Regions from separate parts of the Marinobacterium sp. NO-S09 genome, predicted to be linked through region 3. Evidence: predicted binding sites of a transcription regulator. Region 3 holds the regulator's gene; each other region holds the start of a gene.
The links. Region 3 encodes sigma-54, which starts transcription at its own class of promoters, with help from an activator protein. Its sites were predicted from a motif close to TGGCACNNNNNTTGCTNT; they were not measured.
Positions count from the first base shown of each region.

Region 1 (3,982 bases), 180 kb from region 3:
AAACCAGAGCCAATCAAAGGCCTTGGACAGTCAGTCTGAAGACAGTCAGATGTTCATGAAGCTGCTGATTGCACAGCTTCAGAACCAGGACCCGACCAGCCCTGCTGATCCGGCTGATTTCATGCAGCAGATTTCAACCCTCAGCAACGTGGAAAGTATCCAGAACCTGGCCAGCACTATGGAAAACATGAGTAGCACCATGCTCAGTAGTCAGGCTGCGTTACAGGCCTCTTCCATGGTGGGGCAGCGAGCCTATGTAAATACCAATATTGCCCAGTTACCGCAGCAGGGCGGTACAGTCGATGGCCTGGTTTCCACCGATATCAGCGCCAGTGATATCCGGATTTCCATTATGGATGGCAGTAACAACTTGGTTGATCAGGTCAGTATGGGGGCCATGCCCGCTGGGGATCACAACTTTGTATGGCAGGCTCACGAGGATGTCCCAGCAGGTAACTACAAAATCATTGCTGAGGCGGCCACAGGTGCTGATGGAAGTTACGAAGAAGTTGGCACCTATATGGGATTTAACATTAACAGCGTCACTCTAGGACAGAACGGTATTGGTATGAAAGTGAATACTAATATCGGCTCAATTGAAATGAGTGAAGTGAAACAGCTCGGTTAAGCGAGGATAGAATAATGGCAGGTTTCAGTACAGCAGTTACAGGCCTGAAAGCATCTACTACCATGTTGGATGTGGCCGGTAATAACATCGCCAACTCTAGTACTGTTGGCTTTAAATCATCCCGCACTGAGTTTGGTGATATTTACTCAACGGCGGTTGTAGGTGCTGGTTCATCCAATACACCAGGATCTGGTGTAACGGTGACAGATATCGCTCAGGACTTTAGTGCCGGTACGATTGAGTTTACTAACAACAATCTGGATCTGGCGATCAATGGGTCAGGTTTTTTTCAGCTGAATGATGGTCAAGGTGGTGTGACCTACACTCGAGCAGGTGCTTTTGAGCTAGATAAAGAAGGTAACATCGTTTCTAAAACTGGAAAGTTCCTGCAAGGGTATGGTCTGGATGCGGATGGTAACCGCTTACCGATCGAAAATATGAAGGTTACTGAGAAGGAGAGCCCTCCTAAAGCAACTGAGAACATTGATCTGTCATTTAATATTGACTCGCGTGAAGATGCTACACAGCTACTACAAACTTACGATAAAGATGAACCTGCATCTTTTACGTATACAACAACTGTCCGTACGTTTGATAGCTTGGGTAATGAACATACGGTAAAGCTCAATATGCGGGAGCAATCACCTGAGCGCAACACTTTTGCCTATGACACGGGTACTACTATATCTGGAGTAGATGTAACAGCGGGGCCTTTTGGTGGGGCTCTGGATCCAAACGCTTTGCCTCAATGGGCAATAGATTTGCAAGCAGCAGATCCGCGTGTCGATATATATAGTATAAATTATGATGGTGCGGCGACGCCCTCACTAACTTTTGAAACTTATGCTTGGGCCACAGACCAAGGGGATTTGGTTGTGACTGATGGTACAGATGTTGTGCCAAATAACCTAACTGGTTCGGCTCATTACAGGGATGCAAATGAAGTTTGGGCCTATGAGCTTGCGAATGTAACAAGCCCTGCTTCAGGTGTTGTTACGATTGGCGGTGTTGATATTGGTATTGAGAACGCGGTTGATGCCTCTTCGATTGGGCGAAGAATTGCCGAGTTTGAGCCTCAAATATTAGACTCTAATCCAAATATTCAATCAGTACAGTTTGACAGTAGCAGCAACCCTCCTTCGATAAAGGTTACCTTCAAAGCAGATGAAGGTGATGTTAATAACGGTGATTTGGACTTGGTTCAAGTCAATGACTTGAATAACTTTGATTTTGGAGATGCTACCGCAGCTGCCGGTGCTCAAAATGTTGGCCCGGCTGTTGTGCAGCAAGGTGATAACTCATATCAAGGTTACTATCGAGCTTACGCATATTTGAATGGCGAAGAGCTCCTTGACCTCGGTAAGGCTACGGACCCTGGTGAACCAAGTGGAACGGAGCCTGGCTCTATTTTGTTGAGCTTTAATCCGACAAATGGTCTTCTGAGAGGTGTGAATGTAACAGAGGACGGGGACTTTTTCTCGTCGGGCTCAGCAGTGCCGAGCATTACCATTTCGGGGGCTGATCCGGCAAATCCAGGCACTGAGATTGAGCTTGATCTGACTGGTACAACTCAGTTTGCATCTGCCTCAATAGTTAAGGCCTCGCAGCAGGACGGCTATACAAAAGGTGATTTGATTGGTGTTACTTTTGCCGGATCAGGGGAAATGATCGCCTCGTATAGTAATGGTGAAAACCAGTCGCTGGGTGTAGTGGCGTTGGCAACCTTTGAAAACCAGGATGGTCTTCAGCCCAGTGGTGATACCGAATGGATTGCAACACTTGAGTCGGGTGATGCGATTGTTAACCCTCCTGGTACGGGACTTAACGGTACGCTACGTTCAGCTGCACTGGAGGCCTCCAATGTGGATTTGTCTGAAGAACTGGTGAAACTGATTGAAGGTCAGCGTAACTATCAGGCTAACTCCAAGACACTGGAAACCATGAATACCGTGACCCAGGCGATTCTGCAGATCTAGTAATCCGCCAGAATTGAATTCTAAACCGGGCTTTGGCCCGGTTTTTTCGTTTATGGCATGTACTTTGCTTTATATCTGCTAAAGCCACCAAAACGGCAATCCTTTACCGGAGCAGTTGATGGACAAGGTACTTTACGTTGCCATGACGGGCGCACGCGAAAACATGCGAGCCCAGCAGGCACATGCCAACAATCTGGCCAATGCCACTACCACTGCCTTCAAGAGTGATCTTGAACAGGCCCGTTCCATGCGTGTACTGGGCGATGGCTATGAGTCGCGCGTGTATTCCATGAGCGAGCGCCCAGGCAGCAATATGGAATCTGGCACCCTGATGCAAACGGGGCGTGATCTGGATATTGCTGTAGATGGTGATGGCTGGCTGGCAGTCATTGGTCCAGACGGCAATGAAGTTTACACCCGGAATGGCGCTCTGCAGATCAATGCCGCCAACCAGCTGGTAACGGGCAGTGGCTTGCCGGTCATGGGTACCGGCGGTGCGCCTATCGTGATCCCTCCCTCTGAAAAGATTGAGATTTCCACGGACGGCAGCATTTCCATTCGTCCCCTGGGTGAGAATGCGGTTGATATTGCGTTGATTGACCAGCTAAAGCTGGTTCAGCCTGAGGAAGGTGCCTTGTACAAGGGGCAGGATGGCTTTATGCATACTGATAACGATGTGCCCTTGCCGGCCGGACTGAATGTGCAAGTACGTTCCGGTTATCTGGAAGCCAGTAACGTGAATGCGGTGGATGACCTGACATCGATGATCAGCTTGTCTCGTCAGTTCGAAATGCAGGTGAAAATGATGAAAACCGCCGAAGAGAATTCATCCAAGGCAGCCGAAGTGCTGAGAATGAGCTGATAAGGAGTTAACAACATGCATGGTGCATTGCACGTCGCAAAAACAGGCCTGAGCGCTCAGGATACTCAGCTCAAGGTCATCTCCAATAACCTGGCAAACGTCAGTACCGTTGGCTTCAAAAAGGATCGCCTGGGGTTTGAAGATCTGCTGTATCAGGTGCGCCGCCAGCCAGGTGCGGAGACTGGGGCTGACTCTCAGCTCCCGTCAGGTTTGCAAGTTGGTAGCGGGGTACGCACTGTTGGTACTCAGAAGCTCTTCTTTACCGGCGATATGCAGATCACCGACCAGCCGTTTGATCTGGCGATTAATGGCCGTGGTTTTCTGCAGGTGCAGATGCCTAACGGCGAAATTGGTTATACCCGCAACGGTGAGCTGCACTTGGATAGCGAAAACCGCCTGGTGACGGCAGAGGGGTATCCGATTGAGCCAGAGATTACACTGCCAGGAGAAGTGACCAACTTCTCGGTGGGTGGTGATGGCACTGTGAGTGCATCAGTGGCCGGAGACCCTGAGCCT
Region 1 is NZ_CP168954.1:3,987,704-3,991,685, reverse strand. Features, by position in the region: gene O3C79_RS18405 (flagellar hook assembly protein FlgD) at 1-628, shown strand, start outside; gene O3C79_RS18400 (flagellar hook protein FlgE) at 643-2,604, shown strand; gene flgF (flagellar basal-body rod protein FlgF) at 2,723-3,466, shown strand; gene flgG (flagellar basal-body rod protein FlgG) at 3,482-3,982, shown strand, end outside.
Region 1: a site for sigma-54 is predicted at 2,658-2,675, ahead of flgF (flagellar basal-body rod protein FlgF). Genes of this name have one in related genera too.

Region 2 (3,982 bases), 310 kb from region 3:
CTTCTCGAAGTATTCCGACAGATGAACCCGGTCGTAGGCGGAGTGGCGTTCAGCCCCGAACACGGTCAGTTGATAGTCAGCAGAAGCTTCATTCGCCAGCCACTGTTCCACAAAATGATGGCCGACCATACCGTTGCCAATCACGATCAAGCGCTGTTTCATTGTTTGCCTCCCGGGAAGCTTGAAGCAAAAAAAAAGCGCCCACTTTCTCAATCGCTACGGGCGGTGCGATTGGAAAGTGGACGCCATTGTCCAATAAAGAGCAGATACCCGAGGGCACCTGGTTATTTTTCTTGTGATGTACTTAGCAGGTGTTGTGCCAACTTTTCATGTCGCGCATTCTCTGCGCTGTATCCGAGTTTATCCTCAGATCGCGCACCACTGAGGTGCAAAAAACCGAACATTGCCACTTTTCAGGTCAGCCTTTCAGCTTTTCAGCCGCCGCTACCACACGGGCAGCCACATCAATCAGGCGACAATTTCCCTCCATGGCAGCACGACGCAAACTGGCAAAGGCTTCCTCCTCAGTCATCTTCTGATACTGCATCATCAGCCCCTTGGCTCGCTCAACAAGCTTGCGCTCGGTGAGTGCCGAACGCGCTTCTTCCAGCTGATCGCTCACCTGCTGCAGGTGGTCTGCCTGCTCCTGCAGCAAGTCATACAAAGCACGCACCGAGCCGGCAGCCGGTACCTGCTCACTGTCGGAAGATGCATCCAGCAGTAGGGAAAATGCCGATACGGGTTCAGCCGGTGGTTCGGCTTCCAGGCGACTGCGGTTGTCCTGTAACGCCTTGCGTGCTTTTTCCAACCGCTCGCCGGCCATGGCCTGCAGGTCTGCCGACAGCTGCTCCTCCAGCTCTCGCATGCCGTCAATACGTGCCGTCGCCACCGCAAACCAGGTCTCACTGACCCCATGCGGCACTGCTGTCCCCTCTCCCAAGGCGTCTATCACCTTGCGCATCCGCACCAGCTCGGCTTTGGCCGGTGCCTGTTCCAGCTGCTCCCAGAACCAGACTTCTTCAGGCTCGGCAAAGCGAACAAATACGTCCAGGCAGCGCTGCTGCGACTCCCGCAGATGCTGCAGTCGCGCCAGTATTTCGGTATCAAAGGCTTCAGCAGCAAAACCGACACAGCCCCAGGCCCGCTCCTGCCCGGTATGTTCTTTGGCCTGCAGGAAGTGAAACAGGGCCACCAATGCCCGGGAGATCTCGGCATCCGCGGCAATATCAGCAATTTCGAACAGGACCGACAGCAACTCGGCAATAAGACCCGACCAGGCTTCTGTGGCCTGTGCCGTCGTCAGGTTTCCCTGCTCAATGCTGTTGCGCAGCTCCGCCAGATCCTTGAGCTGCAGCAGCACATGGGCGATACGGTGATAGAGCCGGGCACTACTCCAGAGTTGATCCTGCCCCGACTGCACCCGTTGCAGATAGTCACAGAAATGATCACTGGCAGTATTCGTGCGGCCGTTCTGCTGTTTAAGCTCCTCGGCAAATTCCTGTCCTGCCGAAGCCAGAAAGACATTGGAGATCCCGCGCTCGCGCTGGAGTTCATGTACCAGCTCACACACCGCCGCCACCAGATGACAGCTGTGCACCAGCTGCCCCAGCGCACGTGCTTCACTGCCTCGGGCGGCCAGCAGGAAGTGTTCGGTTAACTGTTCAGGCGTCGACATGGCTACTCCGGTATCAAACATTTTCAGCAGTTTTAGCCGGATCAATGCAAGGCCTGTTCCAGCCAGAACGAAAAACCGGCATTAATCTTGCTTTGTTTCTAGTGACGGCTTTCATGGTCTGAAGGTTGTCTGCATAGCTCTTAAAATGAGGCATTGGCGCCTGCACTTCCATCGCTCAGCGGTACGGAGGCAGGCGCTTTTTTTATGGGGAATCGCAACCATGATGACACTGACACTCAGCTTTCTGCGCACGGCGCTGCCTGCTTTCAACTTCAATCCAAGCCGATGGAAACCCAGAGGCGAAAACACAGCGCGGCTTCCGGAGAAACAGGGACAGGTTAATCTGGTGGGTGCAGGGCCCGGGGACCCGGACCTGATCACACGCAAAGGCTGGAAAGCACTGCTGCAGGCGGATGTCGTCGTATACGACGCTCTGGTCAGCGATGCACTCATGGCAGAGATTCCGGCTCAGGTTCAGCGCCTTTATGTCGGCAAACGCAAGGGCGCACATTCAGCCAGTCAGGCCGAGATCTGCCAACTGCTGGTTGAACTGGCGCAGCAGGGCAAACGGGTTGTGCGCCTGAAAGGCGGTGATCCACTGGTATTCGGCCGCCTCACCGAAGAGATGGATGCACTTAGACAGCACTGCATTCCCTTCACGCTTGTCCCTGGTATAACGGCTGCCGCCGGTTGCGCTGCCAGCTGCAAAATGCCGCTGACCGAACGAGAGAAGGCTCCACGCCTGCGCCTGATCACCGCACACAGCTGCGATGACCGCCCCATCGACTGGGCTGACCTTGCACGCACGGATGAAACACTGGTGTTTTACATGGGCCTGAGTATGGCGAGCACCATCTCAACCGAGCTCCAATGCCACGGATTACCCGCAGACTGGCCGGTGCTCCTTGTGGAGCGCGGCACCCATGAAGACCAGCGGACTTTGCGCACGGAGCTGGGCTCCATGACCCGCATGATTCAGGACAACAATCTGCAGACGCCAACCCTCATACTGGTGGGGCGTGTCGTCGAGCACTATGACGCTAATCTGGGGGCAGAACAGCTGCTGGAAAGCCTGATGGAAGAGCAGCGCTGATGGCGAAACTAAAGCTTGTTATAGAGTGCCGCACGGGACAGCCCCAAACGTTTGGCCGCCTCGGTACGGTTGCCATCACAGAGCTGCAGCGTCTCCTGAATAATACGCGCCTCCTCGATTTTCAAACGCTGCTTGAGCGTCAGGCCCGTTTCTGGCGGTTCAGCGTCCTGAGATTGAGCTGAATGGGTATCCGTTGCGCCTGTTTTGGGCTGCGTCTGAATCATCGGCAGCAGCTGGGCCGCATCGATATGGCTGAGGGTTTCATTGAGAATGCAGGCACGCTCCAGCACGTTGTAGAGCTCGCGTACATTGCCTGGCCAGCGATAGGTCTTGAGCAGGCGAACGGCCTCATCGGTCAGGGATTTGGGCAGGATACCCAAGCGACTGCAACAGTCATCCAGAATACGTTCGCCCAGAGCATCCACATCATCCAGACGCTCACGCAGAGCCGGCAAGCGGATCGGCATCGCATTGAGGCGGTAATAAAGGTCAGGCCTGAAACTGCCATCCGCAACCATCTGCTCCAGATTGCGACTGGTTGCCGCCACGATGCGGACCTGGGTGGTTTGCACCTGATTGGAGCCCACCCGCTCGAACTCCCGCTCCTGCAACACACGCAACAGTTTGGACTGCAGGGCCAGCGGCATATCGCCCACCTCATCCAGAAACAGAGTGCCATCGCCCGCCACTTCAATCTTGCCGGGACGCCCCTCTTTTTTGGCACCGGTAAACGCGCCCGAGGCAACACCAAAAAACTCGGACTCCATCAGGGTTTCAGGAATGGCCGCCACATTGACCGATACAAAGGGTTTATCGGCACGGTCCGACAGACCATGCAAGGAATGGGCAAACAGCTCCTTGCCGGTACCGGTTTCACCGGTCAGCAATACGGTGATATCGAAACGGGCTGCCTGACGGATCTGCTGTTTAACCAGTCGTATGGCTTCACTCTGACCAGCGATCTGTGACAGCTTGTAGCGTGCACTGCGCCCCTCACGGTAGCGCAAGGCTTCACGCACCTCGCGCTGCATCTGGTTGTAGCGCTCCAGCAAGGGTTTCATGCCGGAGGTCGGGCTGTCCGTAGCGACAAAGCCGAAAGCCCCTTCCACGCCTCCCTGTTCGTTATGCACAGGTACCACGCTCACCAGCGCCCACTGGTTACGTAGCTGCAACAGATCCAGCAGCACCGGCTTTCCAGTAGCCAGCACCTGCGG
Region 2 is NZ_CP168954.1:3,499,623-3,503,604, forward strand. Features, by position in the region: gene nirB (nitrite reductase large subunit NirB) at 1-162, opposite strand, end outside; gene O3C79_RS16165 (nitrate- and nitrite sensing domain-containing protein) at 419-1,675, opposite strand; gene cobA (uroporphyrinogen-III C-methyltransferase) at 1,896-2,768, shown strand; gene O3C79_RS16175 (sigma-54 interaction domain-containing protein) at 2,777-3,982, opposite strand, start outside.
Region 2: a site for sigma-54 is predicted at 1,719-1,736, ahead of O3C79_RS16165 (nitrate- and nitrite sensing domain-containing protein). Genes of this name have one in related genera too.

Region 3 (3,982 bases):
GTTTCGCGCATTATCTCGACCGGCTCACCGGCCGAATTTCATCAGCAGCCCGAGGCCGATGCCGCCCCTACTCGCGCCTACGGCCTGCGTATGGACTACCAGGTTAATCGCCAGGAAGTGACCATCACCGAATCTGCCCGCGTCGATCAGGGTCAGGATTCATTTTCCGGTGAGCGTATCGTCTACAACATGGAAAAAGCCGTGGTAAATGCCTTCGGCAGTGATGACGCCAATGGCGAACGTGTACGCATGGTCATCCAGCCGCGGACGGATTCAAATTAATGACAGCACCCACCAAACGTCTGGAAGCCCGCAATCTTGCCAAAAGCTATAAGGGTCGCGAAGTCGTACGTGACGTTTCCCTGCACGTGGACAGCGGCCAGATAGTCGGCCTGCTGGGCCCCAACGGCGCCGGCAAAACCACCTGTTTTTACATGATTGTGGGCCTGATCCCGGCTGACCGGGGCCAGATCATGATCACCGAGGATGATGTCACCCGCATGCCCATGCACGAGCGTGCGCGACGCGGTATTGGCTACCTGCCTCAGGAAGCTTCGGTGTTTCGCAAACTCAGCGTGCGCGATAATCTGATGGCGATACTGGAAACCCGACCCGAGCTCGATGCCAGCCGCCGCAAGGCCCTGCTGGAAGAGCTGCTGGAAGAGTTTCATATCACCCATCTGAAAGACAGCCTGGGCATGTCGCTTTCCGGCGGCGAACGTCGACGGGTAGAGATCGCCCGCGCCCTGGCAACAGAACCTGATTTTATTCTGCTGGATGAGCCCTTTGCCGGCGTTGACCCCATATCGGTCAGTGACATCAAGCAGACCATTCGCCACCTGCAATCACGCGGTATCGGTGTATTGATCACAGACCACAACGTGCGTGAGACGCTTGATATCTGTGAACAAGCCTATATCGTCAGTGAAGGAGGCATATTGGCACAGGGTACCCCGGAGGTGATCCTGGCGGATCAACAAGTCCGTCGTGCCTATCTGGGCGAGCAGTTCTCGCTTTAGCGGCTTTCCCCCGGGAGTCTTCCTAGCAGTTCAATTGGCAGTCGTTTATGAAACAATCCTTACAACTCAAGATCGGCCAACAGCTGACCATGACCCCTCAGTTGCAACAGGCAATCCGCCTGCTGCAGCTTTCCTCGCTGGACCTCCAACAGGAGATTCAGGAGGCGCTGGACAGCAACCCCCTGCTGGAAGCCGAAGAGGAGCATGAGACTCATCAGGCCGCCGAGGCGGACAGCGACCGTCAGGACAGCGACTCAGCGGACAACACGTCCAGCCGGGAAACCGCCAGCACCAGCGACAACGCTGACAGTGACGACAACTGGAGTGATGACCAGCCCGAAGATCACTGGAATGATCAGATTCCGGCCGAGCTGACCACGGACAGCAGCTGGGATGACACCTTCCAGCACCAGAGCACACCGTCCCAGCCCCGTGATGACGACTGGTCGCCGGGCGACAATGACACCATGGAAGACAGCCTGCAGGATCACCTGTTGTGGCAGCTCAACCTCACCCCCATGAGTGAGACCGATTACCAGATCGCGCTGGCCATCATTGACTCGGTGGATGCCGATGGCTACCTCACCACCAGTACCGAGGATCTGCTGGAGCATTTCCAGAATCACCAGCCCGAGGACTTTGCGGATGCGGAGCTGGATGAAGTGGAAGCCGTGCTGCACCGCCTGCAGCAGTTTGATCCGACCGGTGTCTGTGCCCGCGACCTCAATGAATGCTTGCGTCTGCAGCTGCTGCAACTGCCCGAAGATACTCCATTGCGCCCCTATGCGATCCGCCTGGTGCGCGACCATCTTAATCTGCTGGGCAGCCACGACTACCGCACATTGATGCGCCGCATGCGCCTGAAGGAGCCGGAACTGCAACAGGTCATCAGCCTGATCCAGAGCCTGAACCCCAAGCCCGGCGGCATCATCAGCCCTGAAGCCGCGCAGTATGTCATCCCGGATGTACTGGTGCGCAAACAGCAGGGCCAGTGGACCGTGAGCCTCAACAATGAGGCCTCACCCAAGCTCAAGATCAACAGCCAGTATGCCGACCTGGTGCGCCGCGCCGATAACAGCGCCGACAACACCTACCTGAAGAACCACCTGCAGGAAGCACGCTGGTTCCTCAAGAGCCTGGCCAGCCGCAACGAAACACTGCTCAAGGTCACCACGGAGATCGTGGCGCGCCAGATCGACTTCTTTGAAGAAGGTGACGAGGGCATGAAACCGATGGTTCTGCATGACATCGCCGAAGCGGTCGACATGCACGAATCCACCATCTCGCGCGTTACCACCCAGAAATACATGCACACACCGCGTGGCATCTTCGAGCTAAAGTACTTTTTCTCCAGCCATGTGGGTACTTCCGATGGCGGAGCCGCCTCGTCTACCGCCATCCGCGCATTGATCAAGAAGCTGATCAATGATGAAAATACAGCCAAACCGCTGAGTGACAACAAAATCGCACAGCTACTCAAGGAACAGGGCATTAACGTTGCCCGCCGTACCGTTGCAAAATATCGGGAGGCAATGCACATTCCGCCTTCTAATGAGCGCAAGCGTCTGGTTTAATGAGAGTGAAGGCGGTGCATCTGCTGCACCCCTATGAGAAGGAGAAAAACCTATGCAGATCAACATCACTGGCCACCATGTCGAACTGACTGATGCCCTGAATGACTATGTACGTAACAAGTTTGATCGTCTGGAACGTCACTTCGACAACATCACCAATGCACAGGTCACCCTTAGCGTAGAGAAACAGCGCCAGAAATCCGAGGCCAACATCCACCTCGCCGGCGGTGAAGTCTTTGCTGCGAACGAACACGACGACATGTATGCCGCCATCGACGGCATGGTCGACAAGCTCGATCGTCAGATCATCAAGCACAAAGAAAAGATGAAATCCCACAAATAACCGGTAGCAGCACGTAACCACATGCAACTATCAGAACTGCTGACCCCATCGCGCACACTCTGCCACGTCGATGTAGTCAGCAAAAAGCGGGTTCTCGAACTCGCCAGCCAAACCATTGCAGAGCAGTTGGATGGCCCGGCCGCTGAAGATATCTTCAGCGGCCTTATCAATCGTGAACGCCTGGGCAGCACCGGTATCGGTGAAGGCGTCGCCATTCCTCACTGTCGTATGGCCGGCGTACACAAGGCCGTTGGACTGCTGATGACACTGACCAGCCCGATCGATTTCGATGCCATCGATAATCGCCCGGTTGATCTGGTGTGCCTGCTGCTGGTCCCGGAAGAAGGCGCCGAAGAACATCTGCAAACCCTGGCGGGATTGGCTGAACTGTTCAACCATTCGGAAACGCGGGACTCGCTGCGAGCCTGCGGCAGTGCCGATGATCTGCTGGAGCGCGTCCAACAGCTCTGCCAGGAGCATTGAGCATGCGCCTGGTTGTGCTCAGTGGTCGCTCGGGATCAGGTAAAAGTACGGCACTTCAGGTACTGGAAGACGTCGGCTTCTACTGCATCGACAACCTGCCTGCCCTGCTGCTGCCTGACTTGATCAAGCTGATGCTGGCCGATCCCCAGCCAATCAGCAAAATTGCCGTCAGCATTGATGCCCGCAACCAGCCCAGCAACCTGCAGCAGTTCCCCGAGATCATGGCCCAGCTGCAGAAGCTGCCGAACCTGGGCATCGAAACCCTGTTTCTTGACGCCGGCGAGGCCACCTTGTTGCGCCGCTACAATGCCACACGCCGCCGTCACCCTCTGAGCGACAATAACCAGAGCCTGCAGCAGTCCATTCGCAACGAACGCGAGCTGCTGGAGCCCATTGCCACCCAGGCCGACCTGCGCATCGATACCACACGCCTGTCTCTGTATGAGCTGCGTGATGAAGTCAAACTGCGCGTCGCCGGGCGCACGGAACAGGAACTGTCGCTGCAGTTCGAGTCATTCGGTTTCAAGCACGGCGTGCCACTGGATGTGGATTTCACTTTCGAT
Region 3 is NZ_CP168954.1:3,809,953-3,813,934, forward strand. Features, by position in the region: gene lptA (lipopolysaccharide transport periplasmic protein LptA) at 1-282, shown strand, start outside; gene lptB (LPS export ABC transporter ATP-binding protein) at 282-1,019, shown strand; gene O3C79_RS17580 (RNA polymerase factor sigma-54) at 1,067-2,593, shown strand; gene hpf (ribosome hibernation-promoting factor, HPF/YfiA family) at 2,646-2,936, shown strand; gene O3C79_RS17590 (PTS sugar transporter subunit IIA) at 2,958-3,419, shown strand; gene rapZ (RNase adapter RapZ) at 3,422-3,982, shown strand, end outside.